Regions from separate parts of the Rhizobium sp. BK456 genome, predicted to be linked through region 2. Evidence: predicted binding sites of a transcription regulator. Region 2 holds the regulator's gene; each other region holds the start of a gene.
What was found. Region 2 encodes LexA, which represses DNA repair genes until DNA is damaged. Its sites were predicted from a motif close to TGTTCNNNNTGTGTTCNG; they were not measured.

Region 1: a site for LexA is predicted at 2,197-2,214, ahead of dinB (DNA polymerase IV). Genes of this name have one in related genera too.
Region 3: a site for LexA is predicted at 2,151-2,168, ahead of FHX03_RS05735 (YifB family Mg chelatase-like AAA ATPase). Genes of this name have one in related genera too.
Region 4: a site for LexA is predicted at 2,558-2,575, ahead of FHX03_RS02890 (glycosyl transferase). Genes of this name have one in related genera too.

Annotation. Positions count from the first base shown of each region.
Region 1 covers NZ_JACIAO010000017.1:26,651-30,842, reverse strand. The annotation lists gene FHX03_RS32145 (2'-5' RNA ligase family protein) at 1-237, opposite strand, end outside; gene FHX03_RS32140 (exonuclease domain-containing protein) at 293-1,051, opposite strand; gene dinB (DNA polymerase IV) at 1,079-2,176, opposite strand; gene FHX03_RS32130 (hypothetical protein) at 2,330-2,638, shown strand; gene FHX03_RS32125 (GFA family protein) at 2,932-3,336, shown strand; gene FHX03_RS32120 (DUF3606 domain-containing protein) at 3,517-3,693, shown strand; partial or broken gene FHX03_RS32115 (exodeoxyribonuclease III) at 3,697-4,192, shown strand, end outside.
Region 2 covers NZ_JACIAO010000003.1:279,116-283,307, reverse strand. The annotation lists gene FHX03_RS10960 (ComEC/Rec2 family competence protein) at 1-2,216, shown strand, start outside; gene lexA (transcriptional repressor LexA) at 2,197-2,916, opposite strand; gene FHX03_RS10950 (VOC family protein) at 3,113-4,006, shown strand; gene kdsA (3-deoxy-8-phosphooctulonate synthase) at 4,006-4,192, shown strand, end outside.
Region 3 covers NZ_JACIAO010000001.1:1,099,181-1,103,372, reverse strand. The annotation lists gene FHX03_RS05750 (sugar ABC transporter ATP-binding protein) at 1-42, shown strand, start outside; gene FHX03_RS05745 (ABC transporter permease) at 26-1,048, shown strand; gene gshB (glutathione synthase) at 1,134-2,081, shown strand; gene FHX03_RS05735 (YifB family Mg chelatase-like AAA ATPase) at 2,258-3,790, shown strand.
Region 4 covers NZ_JACIAO010000001.1:522,822-527,013, reverse strand. The annotation lists gene FHX03_RS02905 (F0F1 ATP synthase subunit B) at 1-238, shown strand, start outside; gene FHX03_RS02900 (ribonuclease HII) at 373-1,062, opposite strand; gene FHX03_RS02895 (PA0069 family radical SAM protein) at 1,333-2,490, opposite strand; gene FHX03_RS02890 (glycosyl transferase) at 2,629-3,147, shown strand; gene FHX03_RS02885 (hypothetical protein) at 3,536-3,850, shown strand; gene moaB (molybdenum cofactor biosynthesis protein B) at 3,869-4,192, opposite strand, start outside.

The DNA.
Region 1 (4,192 bases), on a different contig from region 2:
TGTGAATGCCACGCCGGCTCCGAGATGACGGACGCCGGTAGCGCGGGCTGAAATCGTGCGCGTCTCCTTCGCAACAAATTGAAGGCTTTCGACGATCCTCCCAACATATTCGCCCGGCAGCCGGTGAAACATCGTCAGATGAGCCCGCAGGAAATTCCGATCTTGGGGAAAATGTTTCTGACGTAGCAGATCGAAAGGGATGAGATCATGCTCCGCAATTTGTGCTGTCACGATCATCGGATGGCGTGTCTTCAAGTCGGCGGTCCGGGCTCATCAAGTAAAGTCAAATCAGTCACAAAAGCGTCTGCTGGGCCGGAACCGGCACCGTGGGTACTTTCCCTCCTCGCCGCAGCAGCTCCGTCTCGGCGCTGAAGCGCACATCGGTATCGCGATCACTTAGGAAGGCAGTCAGCGCCTCTATGGTCAAGCGATCCCAGCTTTTGCCGCGGTCAGGGCCCGCGGGCACCCGCGGTAACAAGCCCGGCTCTGAACTCCAAAACAGGAGCTCATCCAACGAAGCGGCGTTTAGCTCGTCACGCAGATGATGGGCCGTGACATAGGCGTCGGGCATGGCCCGATGGGCGGGAAGGCCGATCTCATGGATCAGACCTTCGGGCCTGCGCTGATAACGCAGCATCTGGTTGGAAAACCTTGGAAGCTCCGGCCAGACACGCAAAGCGCATTTCCATGTGCAGATCCAGGGCGTAACACCGGCCAGTCTTGGCGTGCAGTATCGCTGCTCGAAGGCGGCACGGTGTGCGGCAAGCGCCGCGATCGGGTGCGGTGGCCGCAAGATGCTGGGCGCTACCTCTTTCCAGAACGGTGCGCTTCCGACTTCATAATCCTGGATATGATGGATCGCCATGGTGTCGGCCGAAATCGGCCGGCCCGGATTCACGAGTGCCGAGCCACGCTCCTCCGAAACTTCCCACCGCCCATCTTCGTCCTGAACGACGTCCTGCCACCCGATCTCACAGACATCGCTCGGCCCGTTGCCGGCGGTTTCAAGGTCGATAACGCGAATACAGGATGGCAACATTTCGGCTTTCAATGCTTGATTTGCTCCAGGTCCTTCTGCTCAGAAACCGAGGCCGAGCTGCGGTTGTTCCCCGTTTTCGGAATCTTTGTCATTGGTCAGCGACGACAGCGTCACACCAAGAAGCCGGACTGGTCGCTTGAACGGATAGACACCGGCCAGAAGGACGTTGGCCGCGCCGAGGATGTCCTCAACACCTGCAAAGGGGAGAGCAGTTGTTTTGCTCCGGGTGGCCTGGGTAAAGTCGGAGTACTTTATTTTCACGGTTACCGTCTTGCCGCTGAACCCCTTGGCTTCGCAGTAGGACCAAACCTTTTCCGCAAGCGGCTCGAGCTCCTGTGTCGCCACATCAAGGTCGTCGATGTCGACGGCAAATGTATCTTCCGCGCCGACCGATTTACGCACCCGGTCGGGCCGGACCTGCCGCTCATCGATGCCCCGAGCAATACCATAGAAGTACGGGCCCGACTTTCCGAAATGCTCGACTAGGAACTGCAGGGACTTTGCCTTCAAATCCACACCGGTCTCGATACCGAGCCGGTGCATCTTCTCCGCCGTAGCCGGGCCGACGCCATGAAATTTCTTGACCGCAAGTTGCTCGACGAACGCCGGGCCGTTCTTCGGCGTGATGACCGCTTGGCCGTTCGGCTTGTTGAGGTCGGACGCCATCTTGGCGAGGAACTTGTTGTAGGAGATGCCGGCCGAAGCATTCAGCCCAGTCACAGCCTTGATGCTGGCACGGATTTCCCGCGCGATCTCGGTGGCAACCGACATGCCCTTGAGGTTTTCGGTGACGTCGAGATAAGCCTCGTCGAGCGACAGCGGTTCAATGAAAGGCGTATACTCTGCAAAAATCTCGCGGATCTGCTGCGAGACCGCGCGATAGACTTCGAACCTGGGCTTCACGAAGATCAGATCCGGGCACTTCCGCGCCGCCGTGATCGACGGCATTGCCGAGCGAACGCCGAACTCCCGCGCCTCGTAGCTTGCTGCTGCAACGACGCCGCGAGCAGCCGCTCCGCCGACAGCGAGTGGCTTGCCACGAAGCTCCGGATTGTCGCGCTGCTCGACCGATGCGTAGAAGGCATCCATGTCGACATGGATGATTTTCCTGATGGTTGAGATGGTGGTGAGATCCATGGCGATTGAGCGTCACTGGCGAAAACGAAACAGGAACATATCATCTTCCGACATGGTATCCAAGTGCTGGCCATGTTCGGAGGACCTCCAGAGGGAAACTCCACGCTTCTTCAGGCGTTTGATCATGAATTAGATTAGATAGGAGATTGAACCATGGCCGACGACAGCACCACAACCATCACAGCCGTTTTCAAAACACGAGAGGCTGCCGATCTCGCGGTAGAACATCTCGTCCAGCAGCACGGTATTGCTCGACCGGACATCTTTATCCAATCGACCTCGGCTAAGAATACCGCTGGCTCTGCTCCATCAGGCGGCGATGTCTCTCACGATGGTGGTGCGCGCGGCGATGCTCCGCTGGAGGGCGAGATCGAAGTTTCAGCCGATATCAATTCCAGCATGATCCCTGCGGTCCAGCAGACATTCGGGGACGTCGGCGCAATCCGGGTCTCCGGACGCTGATCCCGGAGATCCCCGATGGCCGACGCGCTCTCCACCTACCGTTCTCAACGTGATTTCCAAAAAACCAAAGGAGCCGGGCGGCGACGGCGGAGCCGGCAGAATATCAGAAAAATCGCGGATGGCGGCAGCTGACGCTGAATGAGCTGCGGGATGCGAGACGGCAGGCAAGGTCTCTGAAACGCGCAAGCGCAGAAATCAAGAAGGTGTCGAGGGAAGGCAGGACTGGCAGAGGTAGATCCCGACTTGCGAGGGCCATTCTTTAAGTCTCGCAACAACACGGATGGAGGAATGACATGTACATCGATGGCGCATGCCAATGCGGAAAGATCGCCTATGAAGCCGAGGTGGATCCGCAGGACGTCGCGATCTGCCACTGCACCGACTGCCAGAGATTGACTGGCACCGCGTACAGGGCAACCGTCAGCACACAACGCAGCCAGTTCCAGATCACGTCCGGTGAGCCCAAGCTTTATGTTAAGACCGCCGACAATGGTCGTCGGCGGCTGCAGTTCTTCTGTGCCGATTGCGGATCGCCCGTCTACACGGCTGGAGAGCAGGAAGATGCCGAGCAGGTTGGGATCAGACTGGGAACGGTGAACCAGCGTAAGGATCTGAAGCCCCGCTCGCAGATATGGTGTTCGTCGGCGTTAGCATGGGCCCTGGATATTACTAAACTTCCAGGTCGACCGGGCGATTGAGCGTCCCCTTAGAAGACGTAAGTGAACCGCTTTTCGACGTGCGCATCTTTGTCGAGAAATTCGCGATCGGATACTTGCCTCTGCGGGATCCGCGAGGAATGCCTTTCACCTGAGGGGCAGGCGGAACTTCCTGACTCCGCGATCGTTTTCCGCTGACCAAAATCATTAGGAGGATTGCAAATGGCAACGACGTCCCAAGGCAGAGCGCAGGATCGCGCCAAGGTCGCAGCCGGACAAGATCATGAAGTCCGTTACGAAGCGAAGAAGGAAGGTGTTTCCAAGGACACGGTCAAGAAAGCCGTGAAGAGCGCAGGGAATTCTCGCAAGAAGGTCGAAGCGGAAATCGGCCGCCGGTAGGCCGTGAAGCTCGCCACCTAAACGTCAACGGCGTAAACGGCCGGCTTGAAGTCCTCCATGGTTGGATGAGGCCGAGCCGGACGTAGTCTGTCTGCAGGAGCTGAAGGCGCCGCAGGAGAAGTTCCCGTCAAGGCGATCGAGGCAGCCGGGTACGGCGCCGCTGGCAGGGCGAGAAGTCTTGGAACGGCGTCGCAATCCTCGCACAAAGGGGCTGGAGCCTCACCTTACGAAAAAGGGACTGCCAGGCGAACCGGAAGTGCTACATCGAGGCAATCGTCGAGGGGACCATTATCGGAGCGCTCTACCTCCCGAACGGCAACCCATACCGCGGGCCGAAATTCGATTACAAACTCCGCCGGTTCAAGAGGCTGCATGACGATGCGGTGGAGCTGCCAGAACTGGACGTCCCGGTCGTGCTTGCGGGGGCCTACAATGTCATGCCGACGGAGATCGACGTTTACAAACCGGAACGCTGGACAAACGACGGGCTCTTTCGGGT
Region 2 (4,192 bases):
TCTCGCCGGTCTTCCTCGGCGCCGGGGCGGCCTTCTGGTTTCTCGCGCCATGGGATTTTCCCCTCGTCGCGTCGCTTCTCTGCCTAGCGATGCCGGCGGTCGTGGTTCTCGTCGCCGGCCCCAGCCGGCCGGTGCTGCAGGCCAGCTTCCTGGCGTTGGCGCTTTTCGCCTGCGGCATGCTCTCAGCACAATTCGAGAGCTGGAGGGCTTCGACCGTGATCCTCGATTCATCCGTGACGACGACGGTGACCGGCCGTGTCGAACGGCGGGAAGGCGATGGACGTGGGCGTTGGCGCTACATCCTTGCCGTCACCGGCACGGAGGCGCCGGAGCTGAAGCGGCGGCCGGGGCGCATCACCGCGATCGTCCGCGGCGCCGATACGCCTTTCGAGATCGGTGACATCATCACCGGCAGGGCGCGGCTGACGCCTCCGGCAGGCCCAGCGCTGCCTGAACTCAACGATTTCTCCTTCAGTGCCTATTTCGACGGCATCGGTGCCAACGGCTTCTTCTATGGCGCTCCGGAGAGGGATTTGGGGGCGGGCCCGCAGGGTGCAATGTCGACGTCGGAAGCAATGCTCGAATGGCTTTACCGGCTGCGCAGCGGTATCGGCGATCGCATTCGATCGATCCTGCCCGGCGATACGGGCGCTTTTGCCGCTGCTCTGGTGACCGACGAGCGGCGCGCCATCTCGAATGCGACGACGGAGGCGCTGCGCCAGTCCGGCCTTGCTCATATCGTCGCGATCTCGGGCCTCAACATGGCGTTGTCGGCCGGCATCTTCTTCGTCGGCTTCCGGATGCTGCTCAGCCTCTTTCCAGGTGCTGCCCAGGCCTATCCGACCAAGAAGATCGCCGCAGCAGGCGCGCTCATCGCCGTCACCGCTTACTACCTGATCTCCGGCTTCGGGGTCTCGGCTGAACGCGCCTTTATCATGATGGCCATCATGCTGATTGCCGTCTTCTTCGATCGGCCGTCGATCAGCCTGCGCAATGTCGTGCTCTCGGCCCTCGTCATCATCGCCATTTCGCCCTCCGAAGTCCTGGGCCCGAGCTTCCAGATGTCCTTTGCCGCGACATTGGCGCTGGTATCGGGTTATCAGTTGTGGAAGGAGCGGCGCATTCGCGAAAACGCTTTGCTGAGGCTGCCGGTCTTCCGGCCGCTCGTTGCGGTCGCCGGTTTCTTCGGCGGCGTCTTCCTGACTTCGCTGATCGGCGGTTTTTCCACGGCGCTGTTTTCGATCGAACATTTTCATCGCCTGACCGCTTACGGCCTGCCGGCAAACCTCGCGACGATGCCGATCATCTCCTTCATCGTGATGCCGGCCGGGCTGCTGGCGATGTTGCTCATGCCGTTCGGTCTGGACGCTCCGCTCTGGAAGGTGGTCGGCTTCGGCCTTGATCTGGTGATCGCGGTCGCCAAGACAGTGTCCGGCTGGGGCGGCGATATCGGCGTCGGCCGCTTGCCCGCCTGGTATTTCGCCATCGCCGTGGCAGGCTTCCTGCTGCTGACGCTGCTCCGCACCCGGCTGCGCCATGCCGGCTCAGCAATCCTCGCCGTTTCGACCTTCATTCTGTTGATTCTGCCGGTTTCCCGGCCGCCGGATCTGGTGATTTCGGAGGATGGCGGTCTGGTCGCGCTCGTCGAGACCGCGGCAATGGCTTCCAATCGTGAAAACCCGCCGGATTTCATCTTCGACCAGTGGCAAAGAGCGCTGGTCCTGCCGACGCATCACCCGCCGAAGATGCTGGGTGGCCCCGCTATCCCGCCGGAGGGGGAAGACCGACGCGTCAGGCTTTCCCGCGAGCAACAGAATGAAGCAAGGACAGCGATGCGGGGGGCCGCCGCGGGCGGTGAAACAAACCGCTTCTCCTGCGTCAAAAAGGCCTGGTGCATATCAAGGCTTGGCAATGGCCGTGTGGTAAGCATCATCGACAATGCCGCTTATCTCGGCCCGGCCTGCGATGCAGCCGATATCGTCGTGACGCCGGTCCGCCTGCGTTTCAACAGCTGCCGCTCAGGCGCGACGCTCTTCACCGGTGAGACGCTGCGCAAGACCGGTTCCCTCGAGCTGCGCTTCGCAGATACCGGCCTGGAGGTCGCAACCGCATTCGAAACGCTGTCGCGGCCATGGATGCGCCAGCGCGCCTATGACTGGCGCAGCAACAGTTTTACCGAATCCGGCCTGTCCAGTGTCAGTGATAGCGGCGAATGAGGCCGACGAGCTTGCCCTGCACCTTGACGCGGTCGGGCCCAAAGATCCGGGTCTCGTAAGCCGGGTTGGCCGCCTCAAGCGCGATCGAGGCGCCCTTGCGGCGGAAGCGCTTCAGCGTCGCTTCCTCGTCATCGACGAGGGCAACGACGATGTCGCCGGGGCTTGCGGTGCTGCCGTTGCGGATGATCACCGTGTCGCCGTCGAAGATGCCGGCGTCGATCATCGAATCGCCCTTCACCTCCAGCGCATAATGTTCACCGGAGCCGAGCATGTCGGCGGGAACGACGATGTCGTGGGTATTGTTCTGGATTGCCGATATCGGAACACCGGCAGCGATTCGGCCCATGACCGGCACCGAGACCGAGTTGCCGTTGTCGGCGACGGGTTTTACAGGCGCGGGGGCGGCGACCGGCTGGGGCTTGCCGAGGCTGCCCTCGATGACGCTCGGCGAAAAGCCGCGCCGGGGCTGGATGCTGGGACTATAGGCTTCGGGAAGCTTGATGACCTCGAGCGCCCTGGCGCGGTTCGGTAGGCGGCGAATGAAACCGCGTTCTTCGAGCGCTGTAATCAGGCGATGAATGCCGGATTTGGAGGCCAGATCCAGGGCATCCTTCATCTCGTCGAAAGATGGCGGAACGCCGGATTCCTTCATGCGCTCATGAATGAAAAGGAGAAGCTCCTGTTGTTTGCGCGTGAGCATCGGCGTGTGACCCCTGATTGAAACAAATCCAGAACAGACACTATATGTTCCATATGTGTTCTGCAAGTAGCTAAATTTCCGTAAAACTTGCCGCCAACTCTTTGAGATTTTTATTTTCATTCGCCGGATTGGCACACATGTCTTGCATTGGGGGTGGTGCTGTCGCACATCTCTTATCGTTTGAGGGAGGGATATGATGAACGAGCGTTCCGCCAAACCGCACCCGCTGGATCATGTCGTGCTGCCCGTCGTCAATATCGATCTGGCCCGCGAGCGGCTCGGCAAGCTCGGCTTCACGGTTGCCGCCGATGCCCGCCATCCCTTCGGAACGGAGAATGCCTGTGTCTTCTTCGCCGACAAGACCTATCTGGAGCCGCTCGGTATCGCCAGCGTCGAGGAGAGCGAGGCCTCGGCGCGGCAAGGGAATGTCTTCACCGCCCGCAACCGGGCCTTCCGCTTCCGTTGCGGCGATGAGGGGCTTTCGGCGGTGGTTTTCGGCACCGAGGATGCCGGCCACGATCATCGGCACTTCGCTGCCGGCGGATCGAGCGCCGGCGAGATGCTGGAGTTCAGCCGGCCAATGAAGATGCCGGACGGTTCCGAAAGCGTCGGCAGCTTCAAACTGGCCTTTGCAGCGGATCTGCTTGCGCCGGACTTCTTTCTCTTTACCTGCCAGCGCATCAATCCATTGCCCGCCGACCGCGGCGCGCTGGAGACACATGCCAATGGCGTGACCGGCATCGCCGAGATCGCGCTGTGCGCGCCTGATGCCGCCGCCTACGCCGGTTTCGTCAGCCTTGCCATGGCGCAGTCGGCGGTCGAGAAAACCGGTTTCGGCGTCAATATCGCGGCGCCGAATGCGAAAATCAGCCTGATGACGCCGGAGGGGCTGGAGGCCTATTTCGAGGTTGCCGTCTTATCCGCCGACCGCGGCCTGCGCGGCCGGGCCATCCTCTTCACCGTCGCCGATCTTGCCGTGACAGAAGCGCATTTGGCTGCTAACGGAGTGACCTACACGCGCAAGAACAATCGCATTCTGGTGAAGCCGGCGCCCGGGCAGGGCACGCTTTTCGCCTTCGAGGAAAGATGATGAGCACTGATACGAATTCGGAAGTCAGGATCGGCGAGGGCGCAGGCCAGGTCACCTTTTCCAATACCGGCCGCCTGTCGCTGATTGCCGGCCCCTGCCAGATGGAGAGCCGCGACCACGCTTTCATGGTTGCCGGCACGCTCAAGGAGCTCTGCGCCAAGCTCGGCATCGGCCTCGTCTACAAGA
Region 3 (4,192 bases), on a different contig from region 2:
TCGCTCGCCTACAAGGAGTACAGCCGTGTCCGCCAGCATTGAAAAACAGACCGAGGCAAAAGAGGCGCGCTTCTGGGACAAGCTGATCAGGATCTCGATGAAGGAGGCGGGCGTCGCCATTGCCCTCGTCCTGATCCTGGCGTTTTTCTCGGCGACGGCGCCCTATTTTGCCACGCCTGAGAATTTCCTGAAGATCTTTGTGCAGATCGCCATCAACACCGTGCTGGCCGCCGGCATGACCTTCGTCATCCTGGTCGGCGGCATCGATCTCTCTGTCGGCTCGCTGCTTGCCCTTTGCACGGTGATCGGTGCGACGATCATGATCAATCCGGCGTTTTCGCCATGGCAGGCCATCATTCTCGCCTGCCTGGCCTCGATGGGCACCGGTGCCGTGCTAGGCGCCGTCAACGGCTGGATCTGCGAGAAGTGGAAGCTTCCGTCCTTCATCGTCACCCTTGGCATGCTGAATGTCGCGAGCGGCCTGGCCCGCGTCGTCAGCGACAATTCGACGATTACCGGCCTACCTCAGCCTTTCGTCGATTTCGGCAACCTGATCTTCTGGGGCATCTTCCCGTCGATCTTCCTGATTGCGATCGTCGTCGTCCTCATCGGCTGGTTCGTGCTGCGCTACACCGTCTTCGGCCGCTTCGTCTTCGCCATCGGCACCAATGAAGAGGCCGTCCGCCTGTCGGGTCACCAGCCGAAACGATACAAGATCGCCGTCTTCACCATCTCGGGGCTGACGGCCGGCATTGCTGCCATGGTCTATTTGCTCCGCCTCAATGTCGGCAGCCCGGTCGCCGGCATCGGCTACGAACTGAATGCCATCGCCGCGGTCATCATCGGCGGCACCAGCCTCTCGGGCGGCAAGGGCTCGATCATCGGCACGTTGGTCGGGGCCTGCATTCTGCAGGTGCTGTCGACCGGATTGCAGCTCTTGGGCGCCGACGACAACATCAAGCCGATCGTCATCGGCGCCGTCATCGTGCTCGCCGTCATTCTCGACAGCTATCGCGGCCGGCTGATGCGCATCCTCGAAACCCGGTAATTGGCTGGCGCCGCAAGCCTTGATTGACCGTTGCGTTTGATACCGGGCCGACCTACATCTGTCCGGCATTCAGCGAGGGACGGAAATGGCCAAGATCACCAATGTAGCGGTCCAGATGGACCATGTCGCCGGCATCAATATTGCGGGCGACTCCACCTTCGCCATGAGCTTGGAAGCCCAAGCGCGCGGCTACCGGCTGTTCCATTACACGCCTGAACGCCTGAGCTTCCGCGACGGCAAGCTCTATGCCAGCGTCGAGCCGATGCTGCTGCGCGACGTCAAGGGCGATCACTTCGAGCTCGGCGCGCCCGAGCGCGTCGATCTGTCGACCATGGACGTGGTGCTTCTGCGCCAGGACCCGCCCTTCGACATGGCCTATATCACCTCGACGCATCTGCTCGAGCGCATCCACCCGAAGACGCTCGTCGTCAACGATCCGGCCTGGGTGCGCAATTCGCCGGAAAAGATCTTCGTCACCGAATTTGCCGACCTGATGCCGAAGACGCTGATCACCAAGGATCCCGCCGAAATCCGCCGCTTCCGCGACGAGATGGGCGATATCATCCTGAAGCCGCTCTACGGCAATGGCGGCGCCGGTGTCTTCCATTCCACGCGCGACGACCGCAACCTCTCTTCGCTGCTGGAAATGTTCGGCCAGCTTTTCCGCGAGCCGTTCATCGCCCAGCAATATCTGCCGGACGTGCGCAAGGGCGACAAACGCATCATCCTGGTCGACGGCGAATTTGCCGGCGCCATCAACCGCGTGCCGGCCGAGCACGACAGCCGCTCCAACATGCATGTCGGCGGCCGCGCCGAGGCGACCGAGCTGACGTCGCGCGAACAGGAAATCTGCGAGCGCATCGGTCCGGCGCTGCGGGAACGCGGCTTCCTGCTCGTCGGCATCGATGTGATCGGCGATTACATGACCGAGATCAACGTCACCTCTCCGACAGGCATCCGCGAAGTGAAAAAATTCGGCGGCGCCGATATCGCAAGCCTGCTCTGGGACGCGATCGAGCGCAAGCGCGGCTGAGCCTACCGCGCGAGCCACCCGCGCCTGCTGTGACCGGGCACAACCCCGGTCACAGTCCATATCTGACTCCGTTCCTTTCTTGTTCTTGTTTTATTCCTATTCCCATGCCAGATTGCAACCGCTGGCCCTGAAGGGTTGCAGGCGGTATAAGAGTTGGCGGGCAGGGGGACGGGTTTATGGTCGCGCGTGTCAGTACGGTGGCATTTCAGGGCATCGAAGGCGTGCCGGTCGAGGTCCAGGTCATGGTCGCGCCCGGCAAGGTCGGCATGCAGATCGTCGGCCTGCCCGACAAGGCCGTGGCCGAAAGCCGCGAGCGGGTGCAGGCCGCCCTTCATGCCTCCGGCCTGTCGCTGCCGGGCAAGCGGGTGACCGTCAATCTGGCGCCCGCCGATCTGCCGAAAGAGGGCTCGCATTTCGATCTGCCGATCGCGCTTGCCCTGATGGCCGCCCTCGGCGCCATTCCCGCCGATGCGCTGTCGGATTATGTCGTCGTCGGCGAACTCAACCTCGACGGCACCATCGCCGCGATATCAGGCGCGCTGCCGGCTGCCATCGGCGCCAATGCGCTCGGCAAGGGGCTGATCTGCCCGGCCGAAAGCGGCGCCGAGGCCGCCTGGGCCGGCGCCGAGGTCAATATCCTCGCGCCGCGCAGCCTGATCGCCCTTGCCAATCATTTCCGCGGCACCCAGGTCCTCACCCGGCCGGAAGCGTCGATCCGCGCCAACGCCGCCAACCTGCCGGATCTCGCCGAGATCAAGGGCCAGGAAAGCGCCAAGCGCGCGCTCGAAGTGGCGGCCGCTGGAGGCCATAATCTCTTGATGGTCGGCCCTCCCGGCTCCGGCAAATCGATGCTGGCCGCACGGCTGCCGTCGATCCTGCCGCCGCTTTCGGCGGCCGAGCTGCTTGAAGTCTCGATGGTCCATTCGATCGCCGGCCAGCTTACCGGCGGCAAGCTTTCCGATCGCCGTCCCTTCCGCACTCCGCATCATTCCGCCACCATGGCGGCCCTCGTCGGCGGTGGCCTGCGCGCCCGGCCGGGCGAAGCCTCGCTTGCCCATCATGGCGTACTCTTCCTCGACGAGTTTCCCGAATTCACGCCGCAGGCGCTCGATGCGCTGCGCCAGCCGCTCGAAGGCGGCGAATGCGTCATTGCGCGCGCCAATCACCGCGTCTCCTATCCGGCCAAATTCCAGCTGATCGCGGCGATGAACCCCTGCCGCTGCGGCATGGCGGGCGAGCCCGATCACACCTGCGCCCGCGGCCCGCGCTGCATGAGCGATTACCAGGCCCGCATCTCCGGCCCGCTGATGGACCGCATCGATATCCGCATCGACGTACCCGCCGTCTCCGCCGCCGATCTCATCCGCCCGATGGCCGCCGAGGCCAGCGCCGACGTCGCCCGCCGCGTCGCCCGCGCCCGCGAACGGCAGCAAGAGCGCTTCGAGGCCGCCGGCGCCAAGGGCATCGGCACCAATGCCCGCTGCTCCACATCAATGATCGAGAAACTCGCCGAACCGGATGCCGCCGGCCTGCAGCTCTTGCGCGACGCCGCCGAAAAAATGAAATTCTCCGCCCGCGGCTACCACCGCGTCCTCAAGGTCGCCCGCACCCTGGCTGATCTCGACGGCAAACCGACCGTCGGCCGCCTGCATCTTGCCGAAGCGATTTCTTACCGGATCGCGGGGGAGAGGCTGACGGCGGCGGCGTAAGAAGAGTGGATTTTCTAACAAGTCTGAGGCCGGCTGGGCCGGCGCCGAGGGTAATATGCTCGCGCCAACCCCACAGCCTGATCGCCCTTGCCAATCATTTTCGCGGCATTCAGGTCCTGCCCCCTGACAGAATAACGCGTCCACGGTGGAAAAAAGTTCGCTGTTAGCGAATATTGTTCTTGTAATTGCGGCAGGGCGAGTCTACATCTCGTTTCAGATCACGAGCGGAAGAAGTCGTTATTTTCAGGCCATTCGCGAAAGCGAATGCCGTGGAGGGCCTTCGTGCCCTCTGATCTTACCCGGACGCCCGAGGAGACCCGAGAGGGGACGACGGCGGCGGGCGAAGCAGAAGCAACCCCGACGAGCGGGTTGCTTCTAGGTAGACGGTGCATGCTGCTGGTT
Region 4 (4,192 bases), on a different contig from region 2:
CGAAATGCTAACCGCCGAAGCAAAGAAGAAGACGGAAGAATTCGTCGCCAACCGAACGGCGCTTTCCGAGCAGAAGATCAAGCAGGCCGAGGCCGAAGCGATGAAGGCGGTCCGTTCCGCCGCCGTCGATCTCGCGATCGCGGCTGCCGAAACGGTGCTCGCCAAGCAGGCCGACGCCAAGGTCCAGTCCGAGCTCTTCGGCAACGCCGTCGGCCAGGTCAAGACGCGGCTCAACTGAGCAGTATCGAATGAAATGAGCAAAAGGCCGGGCATGTCCCGGCCTTTTCTTGTTGATAGTTCCTTTTATGAAATCCGAGCCTGTCCGGTTGGGGAGGGGGCCTAAAGCAGCTCTCGGCAGTCTGGAGTCCAGACCTATTCCGAGATCAGCTCGTCCATCTCAGGACCGTCCTCGACCTTGCGCAGCGGCCGAAAGCTCATCCGGTGCAGGGAGCAGGGGCCTAGTTTTTCGATGCCGGCGCGGTGCTGCGCCGTGCCGTAGCCGACATGAGCGGCAAAGCCGTAATCCGGAAAGACGTGATGGGCGCGCGCCATCATCCGGTCGCGTGTGACCTTGGCGACGATCGAGGCGGCGGCGATCGAGACCGAACGGGCATCGCCCTTGACGACAGCCTGTCCGGGGCAATCGAGGCCGGGCGGCACGTCGAGCCCGTCGGTCAGCACGTAGCTTGCCGGGATGGCGAGGCTGCAGATGGCGCGGCGCATGGCGTCGAGGCTCGCCTTACGGATATCCGTCTCGTCGATACGTGTCGAGCTGGAGGAGGCGATCGAGACGGTGGCGGTCGCCAGGATCTGCACGAACAGCTCCTCGCGCCGTTGCGCCGAAAGCTGCTTGGAATCGTTCAGCCCCTCCGGGATGCGCTTCGGGTCGAGGATGACGGCGGCAGCAACGACCGGCCCGGCGAGCGGCCCGCGGCCGGCCTCGTCGGCGCCGGCGACCGGCCAGTGGCCGGCCTTGCGGGCTTTGAGCTCCAGCCGGAAATCCGGCACGAGGGGAACCGCTTGGAACAGCTGGGGAGAATCGGGTGGCGTGCGAGGTTTCATGCGGCTGAGCCTCGCACGCCAACCCGATTGCCCGCAAGTCCCCGATCAGGGCGGCGGTCGGGGACCGGGTCCGGCGGATGGTGGCGGTCAGTGCCATCCGCGGGAATTGCGCTCGGGGCTCGAAAACAGGGCGGTTTTTCTGAGCAGCCGATGCGCAAGCTTGAAGCAATTCCGGGAAAAGTGCGGCACGGTTTTCCGTCCGGAATTGCGTAAAAAGTCAAAAAGCAATTCCAGACAAAGCGAGAAGCCAAGAATTGCGTAAGACAAAGCCTAGAGCAGCGACAGCTGCACGCCGCTGCCATCGGGCGGCACGAACAGATCGTCGCGCAGCGGCATGCCGCGCCGCGTCAGGCCGAAACGCCTGGCGGCCATTTCAAAGCGTCGGGCGATCTGCCAGGCATAGGGACCGGCGCCCTTCATGCGCTTGCCGAATTCGGCATCGTAATCCTTGCCGCCGCGCATCGAGCGCACCAGCGACATCACATGCCGGTAACGATCGGGATAATGCTGCAGCAGCCAGTCGCGGAAGAGCGGGCTGACCTCGAGCGGCAGTCTCAGGATGACATAACTCGCCTCGGCAGCGCCGGCAGCCTTGGCCGATTCGAGGATGCGCTCCAGCTCGTGATCGTTCAGCGCCGGGATCAGCGGTGCAGCCATCACAGCCGTCTGGATGCCGGCTTCCGACAGTGTGTGAATGGTCTCCAGCCGGCGCGGCGGCGTGGCGGCGCGCGGCTCCATCGTCCGGGCAAGCTTGCGGTCGAGCGTGGTGACCGAGATGCCGACGCGCACCAGGTTCTTCGCCGCCATCTCCCGCAGAATGTCGAGATCCCGCAGGATCATCGCTGACTTGGTCACGATCGATACCGGGTGGTTCGCCTTGTTCAAGACCTCGAGAATACCGCGCATGATGCGCCATTCCTTTTCGATCGGCTGATAGGGGTCGGTATTGGTGCCGATTGCGATCGCCCGCACCTTGTAGCCCGGCTTGGCAAGTTCCCGTTCCAGCAGTTTTGCCGCATCCGGCTTGGCGAAGAGCTTCGTCTCGAAATCAAGCCCCGCCGAAAGCCCCATATAGGCGTGCGTCGGCCGGGCGAAACAATAGATGCAGCCATGCTCGCAGCCGCGATAGGGATTGATCGAGCGGTCGAAGCCAATGTCAGGCGATTCGTTGCGGGTAATGGCCGTGCGCGGCTTCTCGATCTGCACGTCCGTCTTGAACGGCGGCAGCTCTTCCAGCGTCTGCCAGCCATCGTCGAAGGTCTCGCGCTGCAGCGCCTCGAACCTGCCTGTCGGGTTCAATCCCGCCCCGCGCCCACGGCGCCGATCGACCTCGATCCGCAGCCCGGAGGACACGATCATCGCATCGGCAATATCTGCCGTATTGGCAGGCGCGAATGCGGCCTGCCCTGCCAAGGACTGCTCTCTCATCGGATTCTCCCGCGGCAAAAGCCATCGCTTCCGCCCGTTTTGATGATTAAATTCCTATCCGCAAAACAAGAACAATGCAAGAACAAAATGCGGAAAACGCCGCTGGCAATAATTTGTACGGCGCATTATGAATGGGCGATGTTGACGGTTGTTCTCGAATGTCAGGATCAGGAAACTGAGCTGGCCCAGACTTTATCGGTATTGGTGGCAGGCGCGGTAGAGGGGCTGGTCAGCGATGTGGTCGTGCTCGATCACGGCTCGCGCGACGGCAGCTCGCGGGTCGCCGACGCCGCTGGCTGCCGGTTTTATTTGCACTGGGATATCAAGGACATCGTCCGCTCCGCCCGCGGCGAATGGCTGCTCTTCGTCGAGCCCGGCGCGCGGCCTCAGGCCGGCTGGATCGACGAGATCGCCGAATATATGGCGCTGAACAAGCTGCCGGCGCGCTTCACCGCCTCGCGCGGCTACCGGCGCCCGTTTCTGAAGCGCATCGGTCGCGCCGCGCCGCCGTTGGAACTCGGTCTGCTGATGCCGAAGAACCAGGCGCTCGCCGCCGCCCAAAGCGGCATGGCCCTTGCCGAATTCGCCAAGGGCCAGAAGCCGCGCAAGCTCGCCAGTGAATTGATTCCTTCCTGGGTGGCGCGCGCCGCTCGGTAGACGATTTCGCTCTCAATCTTGAGCTGGGCTTGACCGCGCATATCTGGTTGGCGCCGAAAACGTCTTCTCCCCGTGAAGAACGGGGAGAGGGGACGTGCCCTGCGAGACGTTAGCGGGGAACGGAGAGGTTGCGGCATATCCCCTTCGCCCCGCAAGCGGGGAGAAGGTGGCCGCAGCCGGATGAGGGGCTGGTCCCGCAATAACGTCGGCGATTGCAACCCACCATCGCGCAAAAGATGGCGCCCAATCGGATTTTGCGCTATAATTCTTCCATGGCGCCGCCGAAGCGCCTCGCTTCGCAACGGATGGCCATGGATGCCGGTGGACGGCAGAACAGGTCGGCGACAATCTCCTCTTCTGCCGGGTTCCCGGCGGAAGGAGGTGCGTCATGGTACGCAATATGCTCTACGGCCTGCTGGCCGTCATATTGCCGACATTGGTGATCGCGCATCCGCATTCGGCAGCATCGCAGACGATGCTCAGTTGCGCAGGCCGATCCGAGGTCGTCAATTTCCTGGACAAGAATTTCGCCGAAAAGCTGACAGCGGTCGGACTGGTCAACGAGAACGCCGTTCTTGAGGTCTATGCCGCCGAAAGCGGCACCTGGACGCTCGTCGTCACGGATGTTCACGGCATAAGCTGCATCCTGCTGTCGGTTGACAGCTGGGAAACGATGCCCACTCTGCCGGGCCTTGCCACATAGCGAGCCGGGTTCGGTAGCCTATTTCATCGCGCCGCGTTTCAGGTGTTCGTCCAGACGCGGCATGATCTCGACGAAATTGCACGGCAGGCTGCGGTAGTCGAGCTGTGCTTTCAAAATGCCGTCCCAGGCATCCCGGCAGGCGCCGGGCGACCCCGGCAGCGCGAAGATGAAAGTGGCGTTGGCAACGCCCGCCGTGGCGCGAGACTGGATCGTCGCCGTGCCGATCTTGTCGTAGGAGATGCGGTGGAAGACGGCGGAAAAGCCGTCCATGCGCTTTTCGAACAAGGGCTCCAGCGCTTCGGGCGTCACATCGCGGCCGGTAAAGCCGGTGCCCCCTGAGGT